Regions from separate parts of the Bacillus sp. P4_E1 genome, predicted to be linked through region 1. Evidence: a T-box and tRNA genes for the amino acid it is inferred to sense, from the RefSeq annotation. Region 1 holds a T-box; the other holds one or more tRNA genes.

The links. A T-box is a leader RNA that pairs with one kind of tRNA and senses whether it is charged. The one in region 1 lies ahead of metG (methionine--tRNA ligase), so its partner is inferred to be a tRNA-Met.
Region 2: it has a tRNA-Met gene. The T-box ahead of metG (methionine--tRNA ligase) is inferred to sense a tRNA for this amino acid. The anticodon was not compared.

What each region holds. Positions count from the first base shown of each region.
Region 1 is NZ_JBFUIV010000018.1:59,033-74,812, forward strand. It holds gene AC1DS7_RS21990 (sensor histidine kinase) at 1-1,237, shown strand, start outside; gene AC1DS7_RS21995 (EamA family transporter) at 1,376-2,278, shown strand; gene metG (methionine--tRNA ligase) at 2,474-4,108, opposite strand; T-box leader at 4,159-4,429, opposite strand; gene AC1DS7_RS22005 (class I SAM-dependent methyltransferase) at 4,543-5,361, shown strand; gene AC1DS7_RS22010 (methyl-accepting chemotaxis protein) at 5,778-7,472, shown strand; gene AC1DS7_RS22015 (methyl-accepting chemotaxis protein) at 7,701-9,392, shown strand; gene AC1DS7_RS22020 (metal-sulfur cluster assembly factor) at 9,513-9,830, shown strand; gene AC1DS7_RS22025 (M4 family metallopeptidase) at 9,875-11,524, opposite strand; gene AC1DS7_RS22030 (pirin family protein) at 11,732-12,427, opposite strand; gene AC1DS7_RS22035 (MarR family winged helix-turn-helix transcriptional regulator) at 12,478-12,888, opposite strand; gene AC1DS7_RS22040 (DUF3920 family protein) at 13,002-13,436, opposite strand; gene AC1DS7_RS22045 (cation:proton antiporter) at 13,631-14,830, opposite strand; gene AC1DS7_RS22050 (cation:proton antiporter regulatory subunit) at 14,831-15,328, opposite strand; gene AC1DS7_RS22055 (alanine/glycine:cation symporter family protein) at 15,738-15,780, shown strand, end outside.
Region 2 is NZ_JBFUIV010000027.1:10,772-26,551, forward strand. It holds gene AC1DS7_RS26005 (type III pantothenate kinase) at 1-178, opposite strand, end outside; gene ftsH (ATP-dependent zinc metalloprotease FtsH) at 377-2,278, opposite strand; gene hpt (hypoxanthine phosphoribosyltransferase) at 2,364-2,906, opposite strand; gene tilS (tRNA lysidine(34) synthetase TilS) at 2,903-4,333, opposite strand; gene spoIIE (stage II sporulation protein E) at 4,537-7,008, opposite strand; tRNA gene AC1DS7_RS26030 (tRNA-Glu) at 7,270-7,341, opposite strand; tRNA gene AC1DS7_RS26035 (tRNA-Met) at 7,355-7,428, opposite strand; gene AC1DS7_RS26040 (S1 domain-containing RNA-binding protein) at 7,588-8,073, opposite strand; gene divIC (cell division protein DivIC) at 8,161-8,520, opposite strand; gene yabQ (spore cortex biosynthesis protein YabQ) at 8,517-9,170, opposite strand; gene yabP (sporulation protein YabP) at 9,167-9,475, opposite strand; gene AC1DS7_RS26060 (RNA-binding S4 domain-containing protein) at 9,534-9,809, opposite strand; gene yabN (bifunctional methyltransferase/pyrophosphohydrolase YabN) at 9,824-11,284, opposite strand; gene AC1DS7_RS26070 (putative polysaccharide biosynthesis protein) at 11,297-12,898, opposite strand; gene spoVT (stage V sporulation protein T) at 13,130-13,666, opposite strand; gene mfd (transcription-repair coupling factor) at 13,802-15,780, opposite strand, start outside.

The DNA.
Region 1 (15,780 bases):
AACAAAGCAAAATAAAGCTGTGTCAGAGAGTAGCCTCTCTAATTTTCAATCTTCTCAAATAGACATGAAAACACTCTCTACAGCCATCAATCATCTTTTGCAGCCTAGCCAAACTGCAAAAGCAAACGAACATGCACAAAATATTCCGGGGAAAAGTAACACAACGTCTTCACTTACAGAAGCGGAAAAGCAAGTTACTAACAATGATGCCTTACATACACAAAATGCGGCAAGTAAAGCAAATGATACACATGATAATCCAAAGTTAACAGATGTGTTGCAGCAGTTAGCTCCACATATTGGGGCGACAATGCTTGCATTATCTCTGCTTGGATCTTTAATCTACGCAAAAATAATCGCCAAACCTTTCCGATATATGAGCGATGCTTTAAAAGATATTATGAATCTTGATTTCTCAGATAAAAAGCTACTTAACAAAAATACAGATCAAACAGATTTTAATTTGCAAGTAGCTGCCTCACAAGTACCTACTATTGTGAAAAATTTACATGAAAGCAATCAAGATTTAAGAAATGAACTCAAGAAGGAACAACAGTTAGAACAATCTCGTAAAGAATTTATGTCTATGATATCCCATGAATTAAAAACACCAATCGCAGCCGTTATGGGACAACTCGATGGCATGATTCACGGAATTGGCGCTTATAAAGATAGAGATAAATATTTAAAACGTTCATATGAGATGATGCAAGATATTAACATATTAACGGAAAAAGTGTCAGAATTATCCAAAATACAAAACCCTCAATTTAAACCAAATTTAAAAGTTATCTCATTAACTAATATTATTGAGGACGTTATAAAGAAAGTAGATTATTTTGTATCTGTAAAACAATTAAATGTTCAATCTAACATTAAACAAGATGCACAAATTTTAGCTGATCCTAAATTTATGCAAACTGCTATTTTTAACATTATTTCAAATGCAATTCATTATACAATTGACCATCAGCATGTATATATAAAACTTTATGAAAAGCCAAACGGTTACGCATTAGAAGTATTAAATACAGGTTCTCAAATTGATGAAGATAAACTTGCCCATTTATTTGAACCATTCTATCGCGCAAATCCTGACAAACATGGCTTAGTACAAGGTAGTGGTCTTGGGTTATATATTGTAAAACAAATATTAGATAAACATCAGTTTCCTTATGGAATACAAAACACACCTCAAGGTGTAAAATGCTCCATTGTATTCCCAAAAGCAATGTAAAACCTACTCTAATTTCATACCCCAAATTCATACTTCGTATGAATGGCGGAATTTTGTAGAGTATCTTACTCTGTTTCGTTCGCCCGTTATCCTTATTTGGATGGCGGGCGTTTTTTATTATTTAAAAGGAGGATTTTTATGGAGAAGTTTAAGTATTCATTACTAGTTTTATTCGGCGCTTGTAGCTACGGCGTACTTTCAACTATTTTTAAACTCGGATTCATCGACGGATTTTCCGCACACCAACTATTAGGAGGGCAATATGTCTTCGGATGGATTGGACTCCTTTTACTCGTTCTGTTCTTTTCACGTCATAAAGTATCAAAAAAACAATTCTTTTCGTTACTAACAGTCGGCACAACAATGAGTATGACAGGTATTTTCTATGCTATTTCCGTAGAAGAATTACCAGCCTCTATCGCTGTCGTTTTACTCTTTCAGTTCACTTGGATTGGTGTAGTCATCGAAGCGATTGCCAACCGGACATTCCCAAGCCGTGAGAAAGTTATATCTATTATTATTTTATTTACTGGTACATTGTTTGCTGGTGGAGTATTTGAAGGTCTTGGACAAAACTTTTCTACGAAAGGTATTATTTTCGGACTATTAGCTGCCGTCTCTTTCTCATTCTATGTATTTGTAAGCGGGCGCGTTGCTACAGATGTTCCGCCTTATACGAAAAGCTTTCTTATGACAACGAGTGCTACTCTTATTGTATGCTTATTTTTCCCGCCTACCTTTTTAACGGACGGCGCTTTACAAGCAGGCCTATGGAAATATGCTTTCTTCCTTGGACTGTTCGGGGTTATTATACCTGTCATTTGTTTTTCAATTGGGGTACCAAAAGTCGGAACGGGACTTGGTACAATATTAGGTGCAGCTGAATTACCAACAGCAATTATCGCTTCTATTACACTTGTTCATGAAGTTGTATCGCCAATGCAGTGGATTGGTATTGTGGTTATATTACTCGGTATTTTCACACCACAACTACTTACTGCTAGGAAAGAAAAAAAACATAATCGTGTTCATAGTGCGTGACAACATCAACTTGTATATAAATGTGAATAAAGTTACGATATGTTAAACTTTATTACTACCTTCAAAATAACATATGATATTGCGGCTATTATTCTCGTAATCCTTGCTGTGCTTTTCTTTTTGAAAGATAAGAAAGAGGGTTATACAGCATAACAAAAGACCTTTCATTTATTTGAAAGGTCTTTTCCTTATATTTCACTTTACCGCTCCATATAACTTCTCTACCTCATGTTCAATTTGTTTTACATCGATTCGCTCAAATAATGGCTGTACATTATCAATTCGGTTTGGCAACGTATTTTGAGGTTCCCAATTTACTTTAACACTCGATAATGTATTTCTAACTCTTTCACTTGAAAACGGTAAAAACGGTTCAAGCAGTTGTGCAAAGTTTGCTATTAGGTAAACACAATTATAAATTGTTTCCTCACATGAAACTGGGTCGTCTTCTCTTTGTTTCCAAGGCTGCTTTTCATCAAAGTATTTATTTGCAAAGCGTACTGCATCAAATATTGTTTCTAGTGCCACCTTAAATTTAGCTTGTTCAATCGCCTCTCCTACACTTTTATATAATCCTTCTACTTTATCTTTCAGCTCTACATCAATACTTCCCTTCGGTACAGTACCACCATAATATTTTTCAATAAACTTTAATGTCCGGTTCACAAAGTTCCCGTATGCACCTAACAATTCACTATTATGACTGTAAATGAATTCACGCCATGAAAAATCAGTATCACGATTTTCTGGTGCGTTAACTGTTAAAAAGTAACGAATAGAATCGGGATTGTAGCGTTCCAATATATCAGGTACCCATACTGCCCAGTTTTTACTTGTCGATAATTTTCTTTTTTCTACTGTTAAATACTCATTCGAAACGATATGACGCGGGATCGCTTCTTCTCCTATTCCAAGTAATACCGCTGGCCAAATGATTGAATGAAACGGAATATTATCCTTACCATGTACATAATATGTTTTCGCTTCTTTATCCCAAAACTCTTGATCATCTTTCCCTGTTTCTTCAGCCCAATTTTTACTCGCCGAATAATATCCTGTCACTGCTTCAATCCATACGTAAATTTTCTTATCTTCATATCCTGCCACCGGAATTGGTACCCCAATTGGTAAATCACGTGACACTGCCCTATCTTGTAATCCTTCCTTTAAATATCTCTCTGTTAATTGAATTGCATTGTCGCGCCATGTTCCTTTCTGCTTTGCAATTTCTACGGCCTCTTTAATTTGCTGCTGAAATTTATGCAATGCAAAATAGAAATGCTCTGTTTCCTGTACTGATGGCGTACTACCACATAACTTACATTTCTTTTCTAACAAATCGAGTGGATCTAAAATAGCGGAACAATCATCGCATTGATCGCCCCTTGCTGCTTCATGACAATGCGGACAAATACCTTCTACATATCGATCCGGTAAAAATTGCGTACACGTTTCGCAATAAGCTTGTTCAACTACTTTTTTATAAATATAACCTTCTTCTAATAGTCGCAAAAAGACTTTTTGAACAGTTTCATGATGATGCTCACTATCTGTACGTGTATAGCAATCATAAGTAAAACCAAGGCTACGAAAACATCGCTCAAACTCTTCGTGATACTTATCAGCAATTTCTTTCACCGTCACACCTTCTTGCTTTGCTCTAATTGCAATCGGTGTTCCATTACAATCACTTCCTGAAACATACAACACATGCTCACCTTTTGCCCTGTAATAACGTGCTAAAATATCTCCTGGTAACAAACTAGCAATGTGTCCAAGGTGTAACGAACCATTTGCATACGGCCAAGCGCCTCCAATAAAAATACTCATCTTATATTCCTCCTTTAAAATATAAAAAGCCCCGCCCTTATCTTAAAAAAGATAAGGGCGGGGCTGTATAAACAGTCGCGGTACCACCTTATTTCGTCAGTCATTCGCATAACTAACCTTAACAAGTACGGAGCTATATGCTCTTATACTGTGGTTTTGATAACGAGTACCAACTCTCGTCGCCGCCTACTATTATCATTTGATAAGTTCAGGACGAAGCTCAAAGGCCATTGTTCAAATGAATATTCTTGCTTCTTCTCAGCTACCGAAGCTCTCTGGAAAGAATGGTTCCATTCTACTTTTCCTTTTCAACGCTTTTATGTATAAAATGTATTTTACGACTTAACAACAGAAAAATCAAACTTTTATTCAAAAAAACAGGAAATCCTACTCATTCACCGAATAACTATACGTTCACAAAAGGAGTGATAAAATTGAATCAAAAACAACTAAGTACTATTAATGAAAAAAGCTGGAACGCAGCTGCTTATGAAGCTTGGACAAATCGCCACGGGGCGCCAGAGGATTATGCGAAAAAGCTCATGGAAGATCCCGTGCGCGAGGTAAATCATTATTTACCTTACATACAATCTCCAAAAGGAAAGCGTATTATTAATTTACTCGGATCAAAAGGAAATAAAGCAGTTGCTCTTGCTCTTTTAGGAGCCGATGTAACAGTTGTAGACATTTCAGCAAGTAATGAAAAATACGCAACCGAACTAGCCGAAGCTGCTGGTGTCTCTATCCAATACATCGTCTCTGATGTACTGGATGTAAATCTTTCCGAATCATTTGATGTCGTATTGCTGGAACTTGGTGTACTTCATTACTTTTTAGATTTAAAACCACTCTTTCATATAATCTCTCACTTACTAAAACAAGATGGGACCTTTATACTACGTGACTATCATCCCGTTTATACAAAATTATTAGGAGTAGATCATCCATCATTTCGAGCAAATGGAAATTATTTCGACGAGGAACTTATTGAAGATGACGTAGCTTATAGCACTCTCCTTACGGGATCACAGAAATACGCTTTACCGAGAACAAAAATTAGGCGCTGGACACTAGGAGAAATAATTACATCAATGGCAGAAACAAATTTCAAGGTTGAAAAATTGATTGAAGAACACGGATCTCATCAAAAGTGGGTTTTCCCTTCTACTGCACCAGAGGGAATTGAAGAGCGTATACCCGGTCTATATACATTAATTGCGACAACATGCAAAAAAGGATCCCTTCACGGATAGGATCCTTTTTTTGCATGCTTACGCATATAAGTTGAGGTTGGAGATTACCATAATTCTGTAGAATAGGACACAAGATATTTCAACATTCGTCTCTGACTTACGTCGTCAAAAAGGGGTATGACCAACATAACGAAGAGTAATGTTTAGTTGATAGTGATAATCGTTATCAACTAATTAGAAGTATACAGGATGTTATTTCAAATTACAATACCATTTCTGATTTTTATTTATGAATTTTTTGATATACAAATGTATACATTTTAAGAACATTTACTCACATTAATCTGCCATATTCCATTATCTGCTATAATTTTCATTGAACAGATTAATAACTTCTTAATTATGTTTTTATTAGTTTCGTTCTCAATATTTATAAATTACAATAAATAGTTTTTCAAAAAAAGGTAGGGGTAACAATGAAATATGTTAGCATTCGAAAAAAACTACTGTTCACACTCTTAAGCATTTCTTCCTTATTTAGTATTGCTCTTATTGTTATTCTTTCATTCGCGATGAATCAAGCAAGTGAAATCGAAACATTAAAGAATGATGTATCGAAAAGAGCAACGATTTTAAAAGAACGTGGCGATTGGTTCCAAGCGCAGGTCGCTGGTTTACAAGAATATTTACTATCACATGACCAAAAAGGATTGGATAAATTCAACCGGGAAGGAAAAAAACTAGCTGATACTAGGGAGAAAGTAACAAGTGATAAAAAACTCCCAGAAGGAATGAAAGAGGCCATTTTAATGGGAGCAAAATGGCGCAGCGTCGTAGATAATGAAGTCCTCCCTCTTGCACGGGAAGGAAAATGGGATGAAGCATCCAAAATTGCTCTTGCTCAAACAGATTATGTAAATGATCTTTTAAGTCGTTTTACTAAATATGCAAATGAAGAAAATGACAAACGGGACGTATTAATTGCTGACGTAGAGTCTTCTTCATCCCTTATTCAATATATTATTTTCTTCTCACTCATTACATGTACATTAACGTCTATTCTATTGGCATGGTGGTTCTCTGGTAAACTCGTTAAACCGATTCGACAAATTGATGCGAAGTTAAAAGAATTAACTTCTCAAGATGGCGATTTAACCGCTAGATTACACGTAACGAGTAAAGATGAAATTGGTGACATCGCAAATTCCTTTAATCAAATGCTTGCTAACTTACAGCGTATAATAAAGCAAGTTCAACAAACATCAACAAGTGTAAAAGAAGCTTCTGAAAATGTGTTTATCGAAACAACTGCTTCTATGGAAAATACCGCAAAAACTAAAGAGACTATGAATGCTCTTGAGCACAATATTCGTTCACAAGTTTCTAGCATTGAAGAAAGTTCAACCGCAATGGATGATATGGCAACGAGTGTTCAGCGCATTGCACAAGCTGCCTCTTCTGCCGCTAGCCTAGCTGTTACAACTTCTGAAAAAGCAGATGATGGAAATAAAGTCATTGAAAAATCTATTACACAAATGCATACAATTAACGAAGCTGTTAACGCTACATCACAAGTGGTAGAGCGACTCATTACACATACGAATCATATTGATACTGCACTTCAATCTATTTCTAATATTGCCGAGCAGACGAATTTGCTCGCTTTAAATGCTTCTATTGAAGCGGCCCGTGCTGGTGAACACGGAAAAGGATTCGCTGTTGTTGCCGATGAAGTACGAAAACTTGCTGAACAATCTCAGCTAGCAGCAAATGACATTAACCATTTACTTCATCAAATTCAAGCGGACACAAAAATAGCAAATGACATGATGACACAAGGTCAGTCAGAGGCTTCTGAAGGAATTACAGTCATTCGTACCGCTGGATCTTCATTCTCAGAAATTGTTAATCACATTAACAATTTCTCTACACAAATACAAGAAATGTCTGCAACTGCTGAAGAAATGGCCGCAAGTTCTGAAGAAATGAATGCAGCTTTAAATAATATCGCTTCTATTTCAAATGAAGTTGCTGCCGAAACATCGAAAACAGCAACTTCAGCTGGTGACCAAGTAAACAAAATGAGTGTCGTTGCTAAAAAATCATCAGAAATGAAAACAATTGTGCAAGAACTTGAAGTGCTCGTTTCTCATTTCAAAACAAATAGTTAAAATGAAAATTTCATTTATACTTCTACGAACTCTAAATTGTTAGAAAGAGCGATTTAGAGTCTCTCTTTTTTCACGCTAAAATATCTCTTTCTATCTCCCATTCTGTCTGCTATAATTCCTAAAGGAAAGAAGAAAGCTTTATTCCAGATGGAGTAAAGCTTTCTTTCAATTTTTTACATTAATTAATTAATTCTAATACTAAGATTTTACAAGGAGGATTTTTATCATATGAATTTTATTAGCATTCGAAAAAAACTAATGTTCATGATGGGAATGATTTGCGCTTTATTCGGCATCGCCTTAGCTTTTATTTTATTCTTTACCATGGATCAGTCTCATAAAGCTGAAACATTACAAAAAGAAATTTCTCCTCTTGCAACAGAATTGAAAGAGCGCGGAGACGCTTATCAAGTACAACTTTCTGCTTTAAGAGGTTATTTACTACAACATGATCAAGTCGAATTAGACAAGTTTAATGAGATGAGTAAACGTCTTGAAGATACAAAAGGGCAACTTCTTTCTAACCCTAACACTTCTCAGTCCGTGAAAAGCACAATGGAATTAGGATCCACTTGGAGAAAGTTCATTGAAGAGAAAGTATTCACTCTTGCAAAAGAACAAAAATGGGAAGAAGCTTTACAAGTAGCTTCTACAGAGAATGGCACTGTTTATAAAGTAATCGGTGATTTCACAAATTACAGTAATGAACAAGCTAAATTACGTGAACAATCTATTGAAAAAATCGATCAATCTTCACTACGAATTGAATATGTTGTCTTCTTATCACTTGTTATTTGTATTGTAACTGCAATTATTCTTGCATGGTGGTTCTCTGGTAAGCTTGTAAAACCAATTCAACAAATTGATACTAAACTAAAAGAATTAGCCTCTCAAGAAGGCGACTTAACAGCCCGTCTACAAGTAAATAGCAATGATGAAATCGGTGCAATTGCATCATCGTTTAATAAAATGTTAGAAAACCTGCAACATATCATTAATCGTGTTCAAAAAACATCTGTAGAAGTACAAACAGCTTCTGAAAATATGCTAGAAAAGACTAATACATCACGCGAGGCAACAATAAGAGTTCAAAGCTCGATGTCCAACTTAAATTCAAGTATTCAATCGCAAACTTCTAGTATGGAAGAAAGCTCGACTGCGATGGATGATATGGCAATAAGTGTTCAGCGTATCGCTGAATCTGCTTCATCTGTAGCCGAACTTGCTGTAGCTACATATGAACACGCTAACGATGGAAGTACTGTTATCCAAAAATCTGTTTCACAAATGACAACGATACATGAAGCTGTAAATGCTACATCAGAAGTAGTCGAACGTCTAATCACCCATACGAAATATATTGATACAGCTGTACAATCTATTTCTAATATCGCTGAACAAACAAATCTACTTGCTTTAAATGCTTCTATTGAAGCGGCTCGTGCTGGTGAACAAGGAAAAGGATTTGCTGTCGTAGCTGATGAAGTTCGTAAACTTGCGGAACAATCAAAAACAGCGGCAAAAGATATTAACCAATTGCTTCATCAAATTCAAAATGATACGGAAACTGCTAACTCTATGATGTCTAAAGGTCGTTCTGAAGCATTTGAAGGCATTACTGTCGTTCGTGAGGCTGGTACTTCTTTCACAACAATTGTTGAACAAGTAAATAAAGTATCAACTCAAATGCAAGACATATCAGCAACTGCTGAAGAAATGGCTGCAAGCGCTGAAGAAATGAACGCTTCACTTAATAACATCGCTTCTATTTCAAATGAAGTATCTAGTGAAACAGCCGCAACGGCACAATCTGCTGAACAGAAAGTCATTGTGATGAATGAAATGACTCTCACTGCAAAACAAATGAAACAAACAGTTGAAGAATTAGATCAGCTTGTATCTCATTTTAAAACTGAATAGCTTTTCAAAAAAATATTCCTCTCTCAGAGAGGAATATTTTTTTGAGCTCATTTCCTGCACTTATCCCGCATATCCGTTATAATGAGAACCGATATCATTAATATTTAGGGGGTGCTACACATGTCACAACAAGCATTTGAAGAAAAGTTATATGCCAACTTAGAAGCTGTTATTGACCCTGAATTAGGTGTTGATATTATCAATCTCGGATTAGTTTATGACGTTACAGCGGATGAAAATAATAATGCTGTCGTTACAATGACAATGACTTCTATCGGTTGTCCAATGGCTGGCCAAATCGTATCAGACGTTAAAAAAGTATTATCAACGAACGTACCTGAAGTAAATGAAATAGAAGTAAACGTTGTATGGAATCCGCCATGGACAAAAGAACGTATGTCACGTATGGCAAAAATTGCATTAGGTATTCGTGATTAAATAAGAAAAAGACCTGACAATCCAGTCAGGTCTTTTTTCTCTTATTATTTTACTCCTACAGCGTCATAAGCTTTCGTTACAGCTTGTACCTCTTTAGAGTTTTTACCGAATAAATCTTCTGCTGATTGAAGTGCAGCTTGGCGCATCATTTTGAAATCAGAGTTTGCAGTTAAATATTTTGTAAGAGCACGATAGTAAATTTTTTCTGTTGCTTCACGGCCCACTCCAGTTACTTTCACATTGTAATGCGTGCCGCCCTCAGAAACTAAATACGCCGCCTTATTGTTAATACTACTGTTAATATGAACGCCGCCATTATCAGCTGTTCCAGTATAACGTTTATTGTAGTGATCTGGGTAACCTTCACCTGGTTTTAATGGGTTTGGAATAGATGCTGGATCCTTTAGAGAACGAAGTGCATCACCAGGTTTACCAGGTGTATAAATATCAGCACCTAAATCCCAGCTCTTCTTCTCAACCATGACGCCCATAATATCAGATAACGATTCATTTAACGCTCCTGATTCATTTTTATATACAAGGTTTGCTGTATGTTCAGTTACAGCATGCGTTAATTCGTGGCCAATAACATCTAGCCCTGCTGATAATGGAATAAATGTCTTACCATCTCCATCACCATACATCATTTGCACACCGTTCCACGCTGCGTTATTCCAAGATTCACCTACGTGAACAGCAGAAATAAGTTTTGCACCTTTATCATCGAAAGAGTTACGGTTAAATGTCTTTTTATAATAATCATATACTTTTCCTGCATTCACATGCGCATCAACTGCCGCTTTATCTTCGAAGAACTTAGATTTACTTCCAATTTCTTCTCCTGTATATCCAAGAATTTGTGAGAATAAATTAAACCAGTCTTCGTTCATATTCTCTGCATCAAATGTATGGACACCTTGTCCTCGTGTACCATCAAATAAGTTGAACGCTCCTGTTTTCGTATCTTGAGCAATTTCAAATGATTGTCTAGCACCTAATACTCCGTAACCAAATCCAGTAATGTTATCTACAGCATTATATTTCTCAATAACATTTCCATTTGTTGCATCAACAAAGTAATGCCAATATCCTGGAGCTGGTTTCGAAACCGACGCTTTTACAAGATATGCAAGATAGTATTGACCATCTTTTTCATACACATATAAATCTTTTTTCACACCATCATAATTCTTTACTTTACCAATTTCTTTCTCAATATTAGCTTTTGCAATCGTTTCTGCTTGTTCCGCACTAATACTTGCAGATGCAGGAATATTTTTATCATCTAAACTCGGAATAACTTGTCCGAAAAATGCTTTTACATTGTTCTCTTTATCAAGCGTAACCGTTTGATCTGAACCATACACAGGAATGTTATTATGCTTCTCAACTAACTTCACATGTGTTGTACCAGACTCAGCATCTTTTTCTTCACCAACGATATTGAAATGTTTGTCAATATTTCCTGCTAGTTTAAACATATCTTTTTTACTCTCTAAATATTGAAAGACCGTCTCTTTTTTATCTAGTCCTTCCGGCGCTTTCCATTCTTCACCTATGTAAGCTGGTGTTTTAAACTCTTGGTGATACTGGATTTTTTGCTCTTCTGCTTTCGTCGTAGTTGCTCCAAATGCCCCAAACCCACTTGCGATAACAGTTAATGCTAATGCTGATGAAATTACTTGCTTTTTCAATCTAACACTCCCCATTTCCCTAAAAGTTTTTAACACCTTTATAAATATTCTGAATAATCTTTCCAATACCTGCTCTCAAAAATTGAGAAAGTTTTTTCTGTTAATTTAACTCACACAAAAAAGGATATCGTTTTCGATATCCTCTTCCCTATAACTTTTCATCTCGCTATTCACATACTTAAAACCGCCATGGGTTAAAGTTTCACTTTATTCCATTTTCATTTCAATCGCTAAGTAGTGAGAGCTTTCTTTCGCTTGAATGTGAATATCTTCTACAGTCTCCGCTGCATCACGCATTACGAGTGTTTCACCGTTTACAACGCTGCTACCTTCAATTTGTACAAGGTACAATTGACGTCCTTCTTTAACAGGAAAATAAATTTCTTTACCAGCTTCTAATGATAAAGAATATAAATTTGCATCTTGGTGAATATGAATTGGTGCATCTCCATCAGAAGGAGATACCATATGGAACCACTCATTTTCACGTTTACTCCAATCAAATTTAAACTCACCATAGTTTGGTTTATGACCGTCGCGGTCTGGTAAAATCCAAATTTGCAATAAACGTAATGTTTCACTTCCTAAGTTATGCTCACTGTGAAATACACCAGTACCTGCACTCATATATTGAACATGCCCACGCTCAATTGTCCCGCGGTTCCCCATACTATCTTCATGTGTTAATTCACCATCTATAACGTAAGAGATAATCTCCATATCACGGTGCGGATGCATATCAAAACCAGTTTGTGGCGCTATTAAATCATCATTCATAACACGTACTGCTCCAAAATTCATGTTGTTTGGATTATAATAATTTGCAAAGGAAAAATGAAAATGTGTATTTAACCAACCGTGATTTGCTCTTCCCATATTTTTATAATCAACTTTTCTAAACATATCCTTCACCTCATATTATCTCAAAATCGAGATATTTATTTTTAATTTTATCACTGCAACTTCTTCAGTAATTCTAATAATTGTTTTTGTTCTTCTCTATTTAACTTATCAAATTGCTCTGCTTGAAATGTTTCTTGCGGCGGGACTATTTCTTCATATAGAACCTTTCCCTTTTCTGTTAATGAAATATATTTCGTAGTACCTTCTTGTTCACGCTGAATCCAATCTAGTTGCTCCATCTTATTTAAAAGTTGAGTAACATTTCCTTTCGTAACAAACAACTTATTTCCAAGTTCTTGCTGCGTTAAACGATCGTTTTCTCCAATTTGAACTAATACATCAAACTGAGCGGCAGATACATTCCACTTTTTCAAATGCTGATTCGTCTCACGAATACTTCTATTATAAAAGCGTGATAAACGAAACCATAATAGTACTCCAAGTCTTTCCCCTGCTTTCATTCCATCACCTCGCTCATTTGATACTATTAGTTTAGAACTAAACTTATTAAAGGTAAACTACTTATTTTTAATTAGCAATAAATAAAAGCACAGTGATTTTTCTCCACTATGCTTCAGATTAAATTTCTATTTTTATATTCATCTAGCTTCCTCTCCGCGAAATGCCTCGCATCTTTCTCAATCCATCTTTCTTCGTATAGTTCATTTCCAACATATAGTACATCGTCCTTATGCTGCATCGCATGCCTGAATTCATGCAATAGCGTTTTGAGCACTTGCTCATACTCTTCCCACATACAAACGAAAATTAATTGTTTTTCTTTATGATAAAAACCACCTACTGGGAATAAAAACTCCTCTTCTTCTTCTCCTAATGATAAAAGTACATGATTCGCATCACACGTATCACAAAAAATAACTGGCGTTGCACTTACTTCAATAAGAGAAAACAAATCATTTCTTAACTTTTTGATATCCCAAGGAAGCTCCGAATCCAACACATACCAATTCTCAACTTGTTGATATACATTTTGAAACTGGAGTTCCATTTCTCAATAATCCCCTTCCTAAACTCCCTTTTCCTATATGTATGCCACAATATGTAAAATATTAAACATATCCTTCTCTAACAAATAACAGCCAGTTATTAATTTCCCATAAAAAAAGGAATCTATTTAACTATAGATTCCTTCACGATAATACCTTATATAAAATCTGACCTTACACGTCAATTGTTTAAAATTTAGCTATTCTTTGTATCCCACTTAAAGATTTTATTTAAAAATTTATATACATTCTTTGACTCTTTGGTCAGAAGTGGACCTAAGATCGATAGTATAAGCACGTATAGTGCTGAGAATGGTTTCAGTACTGACATTAAACCACCGGCGATGCCAATATTAGCCATAATGATTGAGAATTCTCCTCTTGAAACGATTGTTAATCCAATATTTGTTGATGCTTTATGAGATAATCCAGCTTGTCGTCCCGCAATCATCCCTGCTACAAAGTTTCCGATTATCGTCAGAAGTACAGCACCTAACGTTAACCATATTGCTCCGCCCAATGAAAACGGATCGATACTTAATCCGAAACTGAAGAAGAAGATAGCTCCGAAGAAGTCTCTAAATGGAACAACAAGATGTTCAATTCGATCACTATGCTCTGTCTCAGAGAAAACTAACCCTAAAAGAAGTGCCCCGATTGCTTCTGCAACGTGAATTGTTTCTGAAAAACCTGCAATAAAGAACAACGAAGCAAATACTACAATAATGAAAATTTCATCCGAACTAATATTAAGCAATTTATTTAATAACGGCGTCGCCTTTCTAGCTACAATAAAGAATAGAAGCATATATCCTAAAGCAATTCCAATTGAGGTAAGAGCGCCTAGGAAGGAAGCATGATCCCCTAGAACTAAACCAGAGACAACTGATAAATATACAGCAAGGAATATATCTTCAAACATAATAATTCCTAAAATTAATTCGGTTTCATTATTACCAGTTCTTCTTAAATCAACTAATACCTTTGCAACGATAGCACTAGAAGAAATCGTAATAATACCCGCAATAATTAAGATTTCGAGTAACGGGAACCCCATTATAAATCCGTATAATAATCCTAGTGAAAAGTTAATCAAAATATAGATTGTTCCGCCAATCGCGATAGAACGTCCAGATTTAATTAGTTTTTTCATCGAAAACTCTAATCCCAGATAGAAAAGAAGGAACAGAACGCCAATCCTTCCAAGGAAGGATATCACACTTGCACTTTCAATAAATTTGAGATCGATAACACCTATTGTCGGCGCGTGCGGCCCTACTAACATGCCAAGAACAATTAGAAAAGGAATTACTGAGAATTTAAACTTTCCAGCGATTACCGCCGCAATTGCTACTAAAACTAAAGCTGTACCAACTTCAAAAATTAAAGTATCCATCTAGTCAGTCCCCCTATTCGAAAGTAATTCATTAATAATCTTTTTAATTTCTTCTCTCTCACCAGAAACTACAAGCATATCTCCTTCTTCAATCACCGTGTCTGGACCTGGATTAAATAGCTTTTTCATATTCTTTTTCATAACTGCAATTATTGTTACGCTATATGTTTTTCTTATTTCAAGATCACCAATTGTTTTTCCAATTGCTGGCGCTGCATTCTCCACTTTGAACCACTCAATTGCTAAACCTTCAAAGACCATCTCAACATTTTCTAGTGCCCTAGGCTTATATACCATCCCGCCTAATATTGCTGCAATTTGTCTTGCCTCTGAGTCGCGCAATGAAATGCTTGATAGACTTTCTTCATGGTCTGAATCGAAATGATACATTTCTCTACGTCCATCATCATGAATGACGATCACCATCTTTTCGTTACCTTTCGTAACGATTTGAAATTTATAACCAATACCCGGAAGTTCACTTTCTCTAATATTCATATTTAGCTCCTCCATAACTTCTTTATTTAAATTTTCTGTTTTTCTGTCTTTTGTTCATCCAATCAATTTTAGAAATTCTAACCATTCAGGATACCTATGACTTGGAAATCTTTTATTGTAATAATAAGTGGCTCCTAAAAAGATACTTAAAGATGTAATGATAAAAAATAAATTACTTCTTATTTTCAAACTCTTAAGACTTACTTTCAATAAAGATTCTTCTTTCAAATTATCCCCTCTTTTTCGCTTTAAATTTAGTTTTTTAAAATGTAAATAATTCTAAAAATATTACGATGTAACATAATCATAACACAAAACGCATTTAAGTAACATGATTTTTTAGAAAAATTGATTCTGGTATATTTTTTGCATATAATTTTCTTATTACGAAAAAAAGGAAGTGTATTATATGGTTGATATCTTTAGCAGATTCCTTGAAGTAACGAATAATA
Region 2 (15,780 bases), on a different contig from region 1:
TACCTTTCACATCTTCAAAAGAAAGACCTTCATGCTCAAGTAACTGCTTTACAAGCATCCCATACTCATCTTCTGTTTTATGACGATCTGTTTCCATGCGCCAATGCTGACGAAGTTCTCCCTCTTCAAACACACCTAGTACCGCATTTGTGTTCCCTACATCCAATACAAAAATCATATTCTCACCACTTATCTTATTTAATCTATATTTGCGCAGTATGTATAAAACTTATAAAAACATCATATCACACATACTTATATAATCATTTTTTCTATACTCATCATTGTACAAAAAGATTACTCTCTATTTCAATTTTTTTTGCCACTTAAATTCATTCCACAAAAAAAAGGAGTGACTATTGTCACTCCTTTTTTCTTACTTATCTTCTGTATCTTCATCGTCTTTCTTCATATTGATGTTTACTTTCACATCATCTGAAGATGTTGGACGCTCAGGTAATCTGCCATAATCATATAAATGATTAATTTGCTCTGCATCTAATGTTTCTACTTCAAGTAACGTTTTCGCGATAATATCAAGCTTATCTCGTTTTTCAGTAAGAATTTGTTTCGCACGAGCATAACAGTCTTTAATAATTATTTGCATTTCCACATCAATTTCATGCGCGATTGCATCACTGTAGTTTTGTTCTGAATGGAAGTCTCTTCCTAAGAATACCTGACCACCTTGTGAGCTACCAAATTGCATCGGTCCAAGCTTATCACTCATCCCGAATTCTGTAACCATACGTCTTGCAATACCAGTCGCACGTTGGAAGTCGTTGTGAGCACCTGTACTTGCTTCACCAAATACAATCTCCTCAGCTACTCGGCCACCAAGTAAACCAGTGATTTTATCAAGTAACTCTGGTTTTGTCATGAAGTAACGATCTTCCTTCGGAAGCATTACCGCATATCCACCAGCTTGACCACGAGGGACAATTGTTACTTTATGAACGATATCTGCTTCATCAAGGACAACACCAATTACAGTATGGCCAGCCTCATGGAATGCAACGATATTACGTTCTTTTTCAGAGATAACGCGACTTTTCTTAGCTGGACCTGCAATAACACGATCCGTCGCTTCATCGATGTCACTCATATCAATTTTCTTCTTATCTTGACGCGCAGCTACTAAAGCAGCTTCGTTTAATAAGTTTTCAAGATCGGCACCAGAGAATCCTGGTGTACGAGTTGCAATTGCTCTTAAGTTGACATTCTCATCAAGCGGTTTATTACGAGCGTGTACCTTAAGTACAGCTTCACGACCATTTACATCTGGACGATCTACTGTAATTTGACGGTCAAAACGACCTGGACGTAATAACGCTGGATCAAGAATATCAGGACGGTTTGTCGCAGCGATGATAATAATACCTTCATTTGCACCGAATCCATCCATTTCAACAAGCAATTGGTTCAACGTTTGTTCACGCTCATCATGACCACCGCCAAGACCCGCGCCACGTTGACGTCCTACTGCATCAATTTCATCAATGAAAATGATACAAGGAGCATTTTTCTTTGCATTTTCAAATAAATCACGTACACGGGATGCACCGACACCGACGAACATCTCTACGAAGTCAGAACCACTAATAGAGAAGAACGGAACGCCTGCTTCACCTGCAACAGCACGTGCTAGTAAAGTTTTACCTGTACCTGGAGGTCCCACTAATAGAACACCCTTCGGAATACGGGCACCAACTTCAGCGAACTTACGAGGGTCTTTCAAGAATTCAACTACCTCAACAAGTTCTTGTTTCTCTTCATCCGCTCCAGCAACATCTCTGAAACGAATTTTTTTCTTTTCATCATTGTATAGCTTCGCCTTACTTTTCCCGAAGTTCATAACACGGCTACCGCCGCCCTGAGCTTGGTTTAATAAGAAGAAGAATAAAATGAAGATAATGACAAACGGAATGATAGAAGTAAAGAACGTTACCCAAGCACTTGTTTCTTCTGCTGGTTGATACTTAACTTCAGCCCCTTGCGCTTTATCATTAATTTTCTTTTGTAATTCCTCAGTATTTGGTGCATAAGTAACAAATTGTTCTCCTTGGCTAGAAGTCTTGAATTGTCCCTTTACCTCAAACACACCATTTTTCGGTTGAAGCTGCACATTACGCACTTCACCTTTTTCAAGTTGAGTAATGAATTTATCGTAGCTAACTGATGTCGTTTTTTGCGTCGAACCATTAAAATAGCTCACGATTCCAATTACTACTAAGAATATCAGTAAATAAAAGATGGTATTACGGAAGATACGATTCATTCCTAACCTCCTCTCACGGCATAAACACTATAGTAAATCGTAACATAAAAAAAATTTCCTATACAATTGTAACGCCTATATTTAATTAATTTGAGTAAACACTTGGTTTTAATACTCCTACATAAGGAAGATTACGGTACTGCTCTTTATAATCTAATCCATATCCTACAACAAATTCATGAGGAACAGTAAATCCAACATAATCTGCTTTCAGATCAACCTTACGGCCTGTTGGCTTATCTAATAAAGTAACAATTTTTACAGATTTCGCTTTACGATATTTAAACAGATCCACTAAATAGCTTAGTGTAAGACCGCTATCAATAATATCTTCAACGATTAAAATATCGCGACCTTCTACCGAAGTATCAAGATCTTTTAAGATTTTTACTTCGCCTGTCGAAACTGTAGAGTGACCGTAGCTAGATACAGCCATAAAATCCATTTCAAGATATGTATCTGTTCTCTTTAATAAATCTGCCATAAATGGCATTGCACCCTTTAGTACACCAATCGCAAGAGGTACTGTATTTTTGTAATCCTCTGCAATTACTGCACCTAGTTCGTGCACCTTTTCTTGTATTTGTTCTTCAGAAATTAATACTTTTTCGATATCTTGATTCATCATTTCATTATCCTCCCGGAAGACTCCTTGCTTTTGTAGTGAATAATCATGTATTTACCCTTCTTTGCTAGCTCTTTCGAAGTAGCAAACGCAGATCGTTTCAACAAGGGTACCCAAATAATATTTCCACTTGCGTCACAAACGATCGGCCATTCTTCTCTTTTTTCTTTTGGTACTTTTGCTTCGATAAAAACAGCTTTTATCTTTTTTGTACCATCCATACCTTGCATTGACATGCGATCTCCATTTTCCCTAGACCGAATACGAAGTGGATACGATATATCATTATACTTAGCAACAAATACTGTTTCATTCATGTTACTCGGTATATCTTCGCTCACCTCTGTTACAAGTTTATCCCCATTCGGCAATATAATTGTCCCAGGTACTGATAAATCTTGCGAAAAAGGAGAAACAATTTCTTGTTTAAATCCAAAACCACATTCTTCGTATGTGCGAACAATTTTCAAACCACCTGGAAAATCTAGTGAACCTGAAGGTTGTGCCCGCTTAAAAAATTCAATCACCTTGTCAATATGTATAGAAGAAAGCGAAGATGGAATCTTATATTCATAAAGATAGTTTAATATTAGTTGAATCCCTCTTCTTTGTAAAGGCATAGACATGGATTCAAAGGCAGGAATTGATAAGCTAATTTGTTTATCGCTTTTTTTTGTAATTACTTTATTCATTTTCTCAAAAGCTAATTCCTGCAAATAAGCCTCATCCTCTTGCATCTGCACGCTAAATTTTTGAAATTTCTCATGCATTTGTGGATTTTCTTCTTTCAAATAAGGAAGGACATATTTACGTAATCGATTCCTTGTATATACTTCTTTTTTATTACTCGGATCTATACGCGGAATAACTTTTAATTTATTACAGTAATCAACAATTTCTTCCTTAGTTACCCCAAGTAACGGCCTAATTAAATATCCATTATGAAAAGATCGCTTCACTGCAATTCCTGCGTATCCTTTCGGAGTACTCCCTCGTACAAGGCGCATTAAAATCGTCTCTACTTGATCATCTCCATGGTGACCAAGAGCTACATATCTCGCATCATATTTCTTCATTATTCTTTCCAAAAATGCATATCTGCATTCTCTAGCTGCAACTTGTGCATTCATTCCATATTGCTGTTGATATTGCGACACATTAATCCTTAGCGTTTCACAAATAACTCCTAGCTCTTTGCAAAGACCCTGTACAAACTGTAAATCCTCATAAGATTCATTACCTCTAAACATATGGTCTACATGTGCTACTACAATTTCTAGCTGTTTTTCTGCCCTTTTTTCTAACAAATAATATAAAAGAGCCAAAGAGTCAGGACCACCAGAAACCCCTACAACAATTGTTGAATGTTTCTTTAATACATCATGCTGCTTTACAAAGTCATCTACTTTTTCAACAAATGCATCTTTCAACTTCGCAATCACCTTTCATTAAACAAGAACAACAACATTAGTTACCTTGTATATAATGGTACAACTTTTACAAACATTGTGCAAAAAAAAGATGTACAAAATCCATATTTTTATCTTACATCCCTCCTGTATATTTAACAAAGTAATCACATTACCTTTTTAATCAAAAAAACCTAGGCATCTACCTAGGTTTTTTGATTATTTTATTGCGCCTGCATTCCTACTATTGGAATCGTAGCCCACTTCGGCATATTTTTCTTTACTTTCGCCACCACAATAGTCATATCATCATTTATATAACCATCACCAGAGCGAATTACTTCTTCCATAATAATATCAGCGATTTCCTGTGGGTCCTCTGTTTGTAGTTCTTTAATTTTACGTTTTATCCATAATTCGTGATTCTCCACATGTTGCGCTCCCTCAAAGATGCCGTCACTCATCATGATAAGAAGATCACCCGTTTTTAATTGCTCACCAACCACATCAACTTCAACATCTTCAATGATTCCCATCGGTAAATTACTTGCCTCAATTTTCAAAATATTATTTCCGCGTTTAACAAAACTCGGCGTCGATCCAATCTTTAAAAACTTCGCACTCGCATCTCTTAAATCTACCATAGCCAAGTCAAGCGTTGTATACATCTCCTCTGTCGTCCTTAAAGAAAGAATCGAATTGATGGACTTAATCGCTATTTCTTCATCAATACCTGATTGAAGTATCTTTTGTAATAATTTTACCGTTTCCCTACTCTCCATATGAGCCCTTTGTCCATTTCCCATACCATCACTAATCGCAAGTGCATATTTACCAACGCTCAAATCCATCATCGCGTAGGAATCACCTGAAATAAACCCACCACCTTTTGCAGCTGTGGCCAATCCTGTATCAAGAGAATACGTCTTCGCTGAACCAAATGATATTAAACTGTGCCCATTTGGATATGAGGATTTCTCTTCATGCTTAACGACGATATTCTCTTTTAAAATATCTGAAAGCATTGGAGCAACCAACTTCTCACATTCCCCATGTTCATTAGATGCAGCCGGAATCAACATTTCAATATCAATACTTCCTCTATCTAAACAATAAATATCAACATGCTCCACTTCGACACCAAAATCACGAAACGCTTGTAAAATTTGCTCCTCCTGCGCTTGATGGTTCTCTCTTTCTCGTTGTATCTCCTTAGCGAAATCCTCCATCACTTTTGATACACCCAGTAATTGCTCCGCTACAATTCTACGATTTTCCTTCATTTGTTTTCTTAATTTCTGCCCCTCATAGAAGTGATCTAATTCACCTGCTACTAAATCCGTTACTTTCTTCCCTCTCACACAATGCTTGTCCCATTCACGAACTAACTTCCGATTATGCTGCAGCGTTCCTTCTTCTGTTTCACTCATTATTTGTTTCATATAATCGTATGTTTTATCAAAATTAACTACCCAACATTGATCCTTCTTAAAGCATGTTTGACATGTTTTTGCAGTAATTGTACTTAAAAATAAATCAGCTTCTGTTTCTTTATCTTCCTCCTCCACATACCCGTATACAGAAAAGCTATTAGACAAAGCAGCAAATACATTAGCAAATTGATTGATTTTGTTTGCTGTAACATCGCGCACTCTTCTTAAATATTGTTGTTGATCCTGTGAATGTTCCTGTGTACCCGGCATAAATTTAGCAATACGATCCATAACAAGCTTCGGTGTTAATAAGAAGAAAACAATCGCTACACCAGATTCAATTAAAGTTGTTACAATACTTGTTTGCTTGTCTACATATAATGTAATTAAGCTTGTACCAATTAATAAACCTAAACTAACTCCTATACGCTTCCCTTCTTTTAACAATCCCCCAAGCAATCCTGAAAAGGCAAGGAGACTAAGTTGAGACAAGCTCGCCACATTTGCTAAACTTAATATTAACCCAGTGACAACTCCTACCGTGGACCCTGTAGCTGCCCCTGCAATAAAGGCAAATACTAATACTAAATATCTAGTGAAAATATGTTGAATAGAAGCATCATAAACAAACCAATCTGTTGTGCCCGTTAAAACAGATGCTAGTAATATAATTAAACAAACAATTTCTTCTGTTTCTAACGCTTGTTGCTTCCCTTTCCTTTCCACTAAAAGCGGAACACTTTGTAAAAATATCATCGTTAATACGAAGCTAAGCCCCGCTTCGATCGTACTGACGAGCAGATCATACATGGTGACGGTTTGCTGTGCAAAATATACAACAACTAAATGTGCGGTTAATGCGGAGATAAATACTTGGAATGGTACAAGTCCAACAGTTTTACGTGTAAACCGACTAAAGAAGATATTATAAATAAAGAAGGTAAAGATAGATGCAAAAGTAAAAAATAAATTATCTATTGAAACTGAAAGTGCTCCCCCCATTAGGGCTAAGAACGCGAGCGGCATTTTATCTCGCTTCATAACATAAACAGCAGCAAAAAACGGCAATGCAAACGGTAAAATGTTTGTTAATATATATGCTCGTCCCAAAAGAAAACCAATAACAGCAATAATGAATCCCCATCTAAAGAAAACCTTTTCAAACTTCATTCGCAACTTACTCGTCCACTTTATTGTTCCAAGCTGACTTTCATTCATCGCCAATGCACTTGTATTCATAGTATTCCTTCCTGCTTTAGGCATATTTTTAACACCACCTGCATAGTTTAATTACTGTTATTATAAAAGATGATTATTGGTTTTTTTGTCAAAACAACAGTTTTGACTTTTATAATCGTTCGACTTTTTATTCGAAATAAATCTACATATATACATAGTATTTGATTTATTTAAAGTGAGTTGAAAGAATGTTCAGAAAATATAGGGTGATTTTGTAGAAGTATTGTACGTCTTAATTTATATTCAACAAAAAAAGACCATGCAAATTTGCATGATCTTTTTAGATGACCCGTACGGGATTCGAACCCGTGTTACCGCCGTGAAAGGGCGGTGTCTTAACCACTTGACCAACGGGCCGTTAAATTAAATATAGCGGCGGAGGGGATCGAACCCCCGACCTCACGGGTATGAACCGTACGCTCTAGCCAGCTGAGCTACACCGCCATGTCGTCGTATTTAACGGACAATTAGTATATTACATCAGATATATTTTAAAGTCAATACATCTCAAAAATTTTTTTAAAAATATATTCTCTCACATAAAAAAGTACCCGAGTAATTACTCTGGGTACCTCTCTATATGTTAAGAATTAAACGGACTTATTATCCGCGACGTGCGCCACGGCCACCACGTTTAGATTCTGTGTTACGCTTTAAAGAAGTTAAACGATCTTCACTATCTTTTAAAAAGCGTGCCATCTTTTGCTCAAATGTTTCTTTTGGAGCTCGTTCGTTACCGCCACCGCGGTTATCTCTGTTGGAAGAACGATTATTACGTTGTGGACGTCCAGAACGTTGTTGATCACCACCACGTTGGTATTCACCGCGTGGACGATCTCCTTCTGTTTTTTCACGTTCTTTCGCTTTCTTAATAGATAGGCCAATTTTGCCATCTTTTTCAACATTGATAACTTTTACTTCTACTTGGTCGCCTACTTTTAAGTGATCGTTAATATCTTTCACATAATTATCAGCAACTTCACTAATATGAACAAGACCTGTTAAGCCTTCTGGCAGCTCCACAAAAGCCCCAAAATTTGTAATACCTGTTACTTTACCCTGTAACTTGCTGCCTACCTCGATTGACATAAAAAAAATGCTCCTCCTTAGTGGTTAAAAAGTCAAATTTTACTTTATTATATATAATCCTAAAATACAGTGTCAATAAGACATACTCTACTTAGAAACAGGAAAAATTATCTCCCCTTTTCCGGAGAAGAAATAATCCCTTCTAGCAATCTTTAAAACGTACTCTTCATCATTCAACTTTTGAACTTCATCTTTTAGATTCTTTTCTTTTTTCGTTAATGAATCCAGTTCTTTTTTCATGTCCTTAACTTTTGCTTCTTTTGCTTTAATGGAACTGTTTTGTTGATAAAACGTCACACTAATACTAGCAATAATTGTAAAAGCAAAGACAAGAAAAACCGCTAAACGGCGATAAAGTCGCTTCCTGTTCTCATCCGTTTGTATTATATGTTCTTTAACAGGATTTGGACTCTGTTTGTCGATTGTTCTTTGTCTCAGTTCCCTCATTTCCGAGGTCCCCCTAACTTCTTTTTTATACGCACCCATAATTGGAAGATATGTCCCTTCAATTTTGCTACATATTGCAGGAACCCTACATGCTTCATTATAAAAAGTTTAACACGATTAGGGAGAAGTTTCCATATGAGCGAAGCAATAAACCGAACAGGCGAGAAAAAAACTTTCCATATGAAAAGTAATATCCAAATCACCATTTTCCATAACACATGTCCAATTGAAAGCAGTATACGAAATAAGAATAATATAAATGCAATAAATAGCTGTGCTATAATAATAACAGGTTTTATCATGAGTAGCTGTATAATTCGAACAAAAAATTGTGTTGTTTGTACAAAAATATAGATGAGAAAATTTAACATCTTCATGTATAGTGCTTTCAATAAGCTTTGATATGCTGCAAAACCACATAGTAACGCCAAAAATACATATATACGTAGTTCGGCTTCATTTACACGCAGTAATACATAAAAAACGAATAATGCTTGGACAATCCAAAATAGTATATCATGTATAAATACAAGCCAACGTTTACGCTCTTGGCGTTTTAAAAACCGTTGGTATGTATCTAAAGAAGCACCAATCCAAGCACCCATTCCAATCATCGAAAGCATTGTATACAACTGAATTGTTAGGCTCATTTAAACAGCTTACTAAAGAAGCCTTTAGTTTTCTCCCCTTGGTTCTCATCAATATACAGCATTTCATGAACTTTCCCTTTAATTGATACAACACCCTTTTCTACATCTAAATTCTTCATTTGCAAATTTTGACCACGAATTGTTAAAAAACCCATTACAGTCTCGAGTAAAAACTCTTCGCTATCAAAACTCTCTACTTGCTTTACACCAGTAATGTCGATTACACGCCTGCCACGCATGATAATATCATGCTCTACAGAAACATTTTGTTGATTAGAAGACATAGGTGAGTAACCATTATTCACGAAAATCCCCCCATAGCTTTATACTAGCTAATAGTAATGTATGAAGGGCTAACCTATTTTAGAACAAGCCTTCTTCCGCTTTCACTTTTTCCTCACGAACGAGACTATACATGTTTGCTGCATCTTCTTTTTTAGTTGTTTCTTTCAATTCATTTACTTTCACAGTTACTATTTTTTGCCCGAAACGAATTGTTAATTCATCCTCTACCTTCACATCTGAACTCGCTTTTGCCACTTGGCCATTAATCGAAATTCTTCCTTGGTCAGACACTTCTTTTGCTAATGTTCTTCTTTTAATTAAACGTGATACTTTCAAAAATTTATCTAGACGCATATCAAATCCCCCTATTAACGCTCTGTTTGTTTTGCCTCTTCCCATAAAATATCTAACTGTTCTAATGATAAATCTTGCATTTCCTTATTCATTTCAGCTACTTTTGCTTCCATGTATAAAAAGCGATCCATAAATTTCTCATTAGTTGAACGTAACGCTTCTTCTGGATCTAATTTATAATGACGAGCTATATTCACAAATGCAAATAGTAAATCACCAAATTCACCTAGCATCTTTTTCTCATCCATGTTTACAACTTCTTGTTGGAATTCTTGCCATTCTTCTAAGGCCTTCTCTATCATCGGCTGCACATCAACCCAATCAAATCCAACCTTTCCAGCTTTCTTCTGAATTTCATAAGCACGCATTAGTTGTGGCAAGCTTTTTGGAATACCCGCTAAAACAGATTCTTTCACGAATCCCTTTTCTTGTTTTTTAATTTCTTCCCAATTTGCAATCACTTCATCAGCATTATTTACATCCGTATCCCCAAACACATGCGGATGACGACGAACCATTTTCTCAGCTAAAGTCCGAATAATATCATCTATAGAGAACCAACCTTCATCCTCTCCAATTTGGGCATGAAGCATAACTTGTAATAATATATCACCTAGTTCTTCTACTAAATGATCATCATCCTCTTCATCAATTGCTTCTAGCACTTCATACGCTTCTTCAATTAAGTATTTCTTTAAAGATTGATGAGTTTGCTTTTTATCCCATGGGCAACCATTCGGTCCACGAAGATCAGCAATAATTGCTCTAAGCACATCAAACTGCTGATATAAGGACGCACGTTCCTTAACCGGCGGTACATACACACTCGTTAAATTATTTAATTCTGTTTCGTGATCTAACATGTATAACGATACCTTTTTCACTTGCTCGAATGAAGTCCCTGCAGCTGTTACGATATACACTTCGTAATCATCTGGCAAAATCTCCATTAACGTTAGCTTCACATCTGAAGCAACGAATGCATCATACACTTGGCAAAAGATTAAATGTTGACGTAATTCTAATTGTCCTCTTTCAAATGATGTAGCATCAATTAATTGGAACCCTTCAATCGGATCAATTTTTAGACTTGCAAACATCGGATCAAGGAAACTTTGTCCACCTTCAATTCGCACTTCAATATTTGCTGCTTCTCCTTTTTCCAAAAGTAGCTGAACTGTTCTTTCTGCTACAAGCGGATGACCTGGAACAGCATAAATAATTTCTGCGCCTTTAGCTTGTTCTAACAATGTATTCGCAATTGTTTCATATACGATTTCAAATGTATCATGTGCCTCATATACATTATCAAAGGCCGTATACTTTATAGCTTCTTTCTCCAATTCTTCTATAACTGGGTGTTCCTTCGTTCTAACAAACATATGGTCTGCTTCTTTTATCTTTCGATATACACCCATTGTTAACTGATCTAACTCACCAGCACCTAATCCTAAAATAGTAATGATTCCACTCACAACCAGTCACCTCTATCCACTCTTCTTCAATGAACCTTCTTTTTTCTCTTGTTTCATAACGGTTCCTAATTCTTCTTTTGTAAATACACGAAATTTTAAAATTAAAAACATATATGCTAATCCACCGATAGCTACACCTAACAGCGCTTCAAGCGTCGCAATTCCTCTATGTCCTGTATCAATTACTAATCCGGACATTCGCAACATACGCATAAAGATTATTAATACAAACCCCATACCGATACCACTAATAGCTACACCTAACATATTCCGCCTATCAATAAGCGGCTCCGATACAGCTCGCATAAGTAACACACTATTTAGCAAGGCAATTACAATAAGCGCAACTAAAGTTGCAATTGCAGCTCCCTTTACACCAAAATACGGCATTAATATATAGTTTAAAACTAACTTCAAACAGCCTCCAAATACAACGAATATTGCTGGTTTTAATGTTTGTCCTACTCCTTGCAAAATGGAAGCAGTTGTAATTGACAATGAACTAAATAAAATAGATAAAGATAAAATCGATAACACATCTGATCCATCACTATTTTCAAACAACATAATATTTGTAGGTTGAATAATACAAGTTAATCCAATAGCAGCTGCAGATCCAATAACAAATGTTATTTTCATTGCTAACTTTACCTTTTCTTGAATAAATGAAAGATCTCCTCTTTCTTTCGCCGCTGTAATAATAGGAATAAGTGACAATGAGAAAGAAGTTGTCACAACAGTACCTAATTGCATAAGTGGGATACTTCTATCATAAACACCTTTTAGTACCTTTGCATTTTCAACTTGCTCTCCCGCACGAATAAGCAAAGTATACAAGGAAATAGAATCCGCCATTTGTATAAAAATAAGGACTAAATTACTAACACAAATCGCTAATCCCTGCCAAAAAAGGATTCGAACAATCCCTTTTTTATTTCTAATTCCCTTCCATCCTTTGAAGAAAATAGCATGGAAATCATGACGCATATAAAGTAAAAGTACGATAATCCCAATAAGCCCGCCTGCAATTGAACCTAGCATGGCACCCGCACCAACTGTATATAAATCAAATCCATGAGCAATAAGGAATATTGATAAAAATACAATAATAGAAACACGAATCGTTTGTTCAATTACTTGCGAAACAGCCGTCGGCATCATATTATTGAAACCTTGAAAATATCCTCTCGCTACAGATAAAAATGGCATTAGTAGGAATGAAAACGAAATAACACGTAATAATTTATCTAAATGTATATCGCCCATAACCGATGCAATTGTTTCGGCCCCAAAGAATAATGTGAAAAACCCTATAAATCCAATTCCTAATAAAAACCAAAAAGATACACAAATAATTTCTTCTGCTTCTTTTTGTTTTCCTCGTTCTAATCTTTCTGCGACCATTTTTGAAATAATAATGGGAAACCCATAAGTAGCTAAAATCAAACAAAATCCATAAAACGGATAAATTTGTTGGTAAATATAAAAACCAACATCACCCGCTATATTTTGATATGGAATACGGTAAAAAGCGCTTAATACCTTCGTAACAAAACTTGCGATTGTTAATATAATAGCCCCACGCCAAAAGGCTTGGTACTTCTTCGCTTCCATACAAGAAAACTCCTTTTTCTATTCTCACCCCTCGTATTATATCACAAAGAAAAACTGGCTCTCCTTCATATTCCTTACATTCACTGACTTCTTTCAACAGCAAAAATATTCAATGAAAAAAGGTAGCAAAGCGCTACCTTCGTTCAATATACTTATATCTCCAAGTAGTTAATTTCTCAAATAGAAATATCATAATTAGGAAAGATTGCTACTTATAGAAATTACACTTTGCTACTGCTCCATTTGTTTCGCTAAAAAGCTTGCAGCTGTATTTACTGATTTATGCTCTACTTCACTTATAATAGCCTCTTTAGAGAAGATAACGACAGCTCCGATTGGATCTCCATTTGCAATAATCGAGCCAATTGTATAAGAGCTCACTTTTTCTGTTACTCCATCAATAATTGAAATTTCGCTTTCATCTGTCATAATTACAGACTTACGCTCTTCCATTGTCTTCTCAATTAAATCGCCAACACTTTTATTTAAGTATTCTTTTTTAGATGCGCCTGCTACTGCGATAATAGAATCACGATCGCATACAAGCACATTATGTCCTAAGCTATCGTATAAAGCTTCCGTATATTCCTTTGCAAAATTACCTAGTTCACTAATTGGAGAATATTTTTTCAAAATCACTTCTCCATCGCGATCAACAAATATTTCTAGTGGATCTCCCTCACGAATACGTAAAGTTCTACGAATTTCCTTCGGAATTACTACCCTGCCTAAATCATCAATTCGACGTACGATTCCAGTTGCTTTCATTCTAATGCTGCCTCACTTTCTACTGATGATCAAAGTGGTGAATTTACCTGTTCATGTAAAAATCACCAACTATTAAACATAGTATTTTACACATTAGTTCTTCTATGCACGTCGAATTGTATTTTTTATCTTATATTAGGCATTTATTACTTCTTTTTTTACATCTGGCAAGCCTTTTAATAAATTTTCAGCAATTGTTAACCATTTCGACGTCTCTAATCCATTCGTTTTCATCACAATTTTCAATTGTGACCCCTCCATACCAAGACCGATCATACGGCCAAAACTACTTCCTAGCATGAATAATTTTCCACCATCTATATTTTGGCTCGCTTGTTCAGAAAACAGGAATGTTACTTCAAATTTATTTTGCTTAATTAACTCAATTTGTTCTTTCATTGCCAACACTTTAATGTTTGCAATTTGTAATAAATAACCAACTTCTTGTGGATAATCACCAAATCTGTCGATCATCTCTTCCTGCAGCTCTTCAATATCCTCAATTGCAGAAATACCTCTAAATTGTTTATACATCATAATTTTTTGTTTACTATCTGAAATGTACGCATCCGGTAAATATGCATCTACTTCTAAATCAATTTCAACATTAACGGTATTTTCAACTCCGTCTGTTCCTCTACGTTGCTCAATTGCATCTTTTAACATTTGAGAATATAGATCAAATCCGACAGAATCAATAAATCCATGTTGTTCTGCCCCTAACAAATTACCCGCACCACGAATTGATAAGTCTCTCATCGCAATTTTGAAACCAGATCCAAGCTCTGTAAACTCTTTAATCGCTTGCAGACGCCTCTCTGCAACTTCCGATAACACTTTATCACGTTTGTATGCAAAGTATGCATACGCGACGCGATTAGAACGCCCAACACGACCACGAAGCTGATACAACTGCGATAATCCCATACGATCTGCATCAAATACAATTAATGTATTTACATTCGGAATATCTACACCCGTCTCAATAATTGTCGTACTTACAAGAACATCATGCTGCCCTTCTAAAAACGATAGCATAACAGACTCTAATTCACCTTCATTCATTTTCCCATGTGCGTATGTTACACGAGCATCTGGAACTAACATCGAAATTTCATCTGCTTTTCTTTCAATATCCTCCACACGGTTATATAGGAAGTAAATTTGACCGCCTCTTGCTAACTCTCGCTCTATCGCTTCTCGCATTAACGCTGGATTATACTCTACTACATATGTTTGTACTGGGAAACGATTCTCTGGTGGTGTCTCAATAACAGATAAATCGCGCACACCAAGCATAGACATATGAAGTGTACGTGGAATCGGAGTTGCCGTTAATGTTAACACGTCAACATTTGCTTTCAATTGTTTAATTTTTTCTTTATGTGTAACGCCGAATCTTTGTTCTTCATCAATAATAAGAAGTCCTAAATCTTTATAAGTAACATCTTTAGATAAAATACGATGCGTTCCGATTACAATATCCACCGTTCCATCTTTTAAACCTTTAATCGTTTCATTTTGTTGTTTTCGTGTACGGAATCTACTTAGTAACCCTATATTAATCGGATAATCTTGAAAACGCTCTCGAATTGTTTCATAGTGTTGTTGTGCAAGGATTGTTGTTGGTACTAAAATCGCAACTTGTTTTTCATCCATAATTGCTTTAAATGCCGCACGAATAGCTACTTCAGTCTTTCCATATCCTACGTCACCACAAAGAAGCCTATCCATCGGACGTCCGCGTTCCATATCTTTCTTAATCTCTTCAATAGAACGTAATTGATCCTCTGTCTCTTGATATGGGAATAAAGATTCAAACTCTTGTTGCTCTGCCGTATCTGGTGTATATGCATAACCTTTCGAAGCTTCACGCTCGGCATATAATTTAATTAGGTCATCTGCAATGTCTTGTACAGATTTTTCAACTTTCGTTTTGACCTTCTTCCAATCATTTCCGCCTAATTTATAAACTTTTGGTTCCTTACCTTCAGACCCTACGTATTTTTGCACTTGATCAATTTGTTCAATTGGAACGTATAACTTATCATTACCTTGATATTTAATATTTAAATAATCTTTATGAACACCATTAATCTCTAATGTCTCAATAC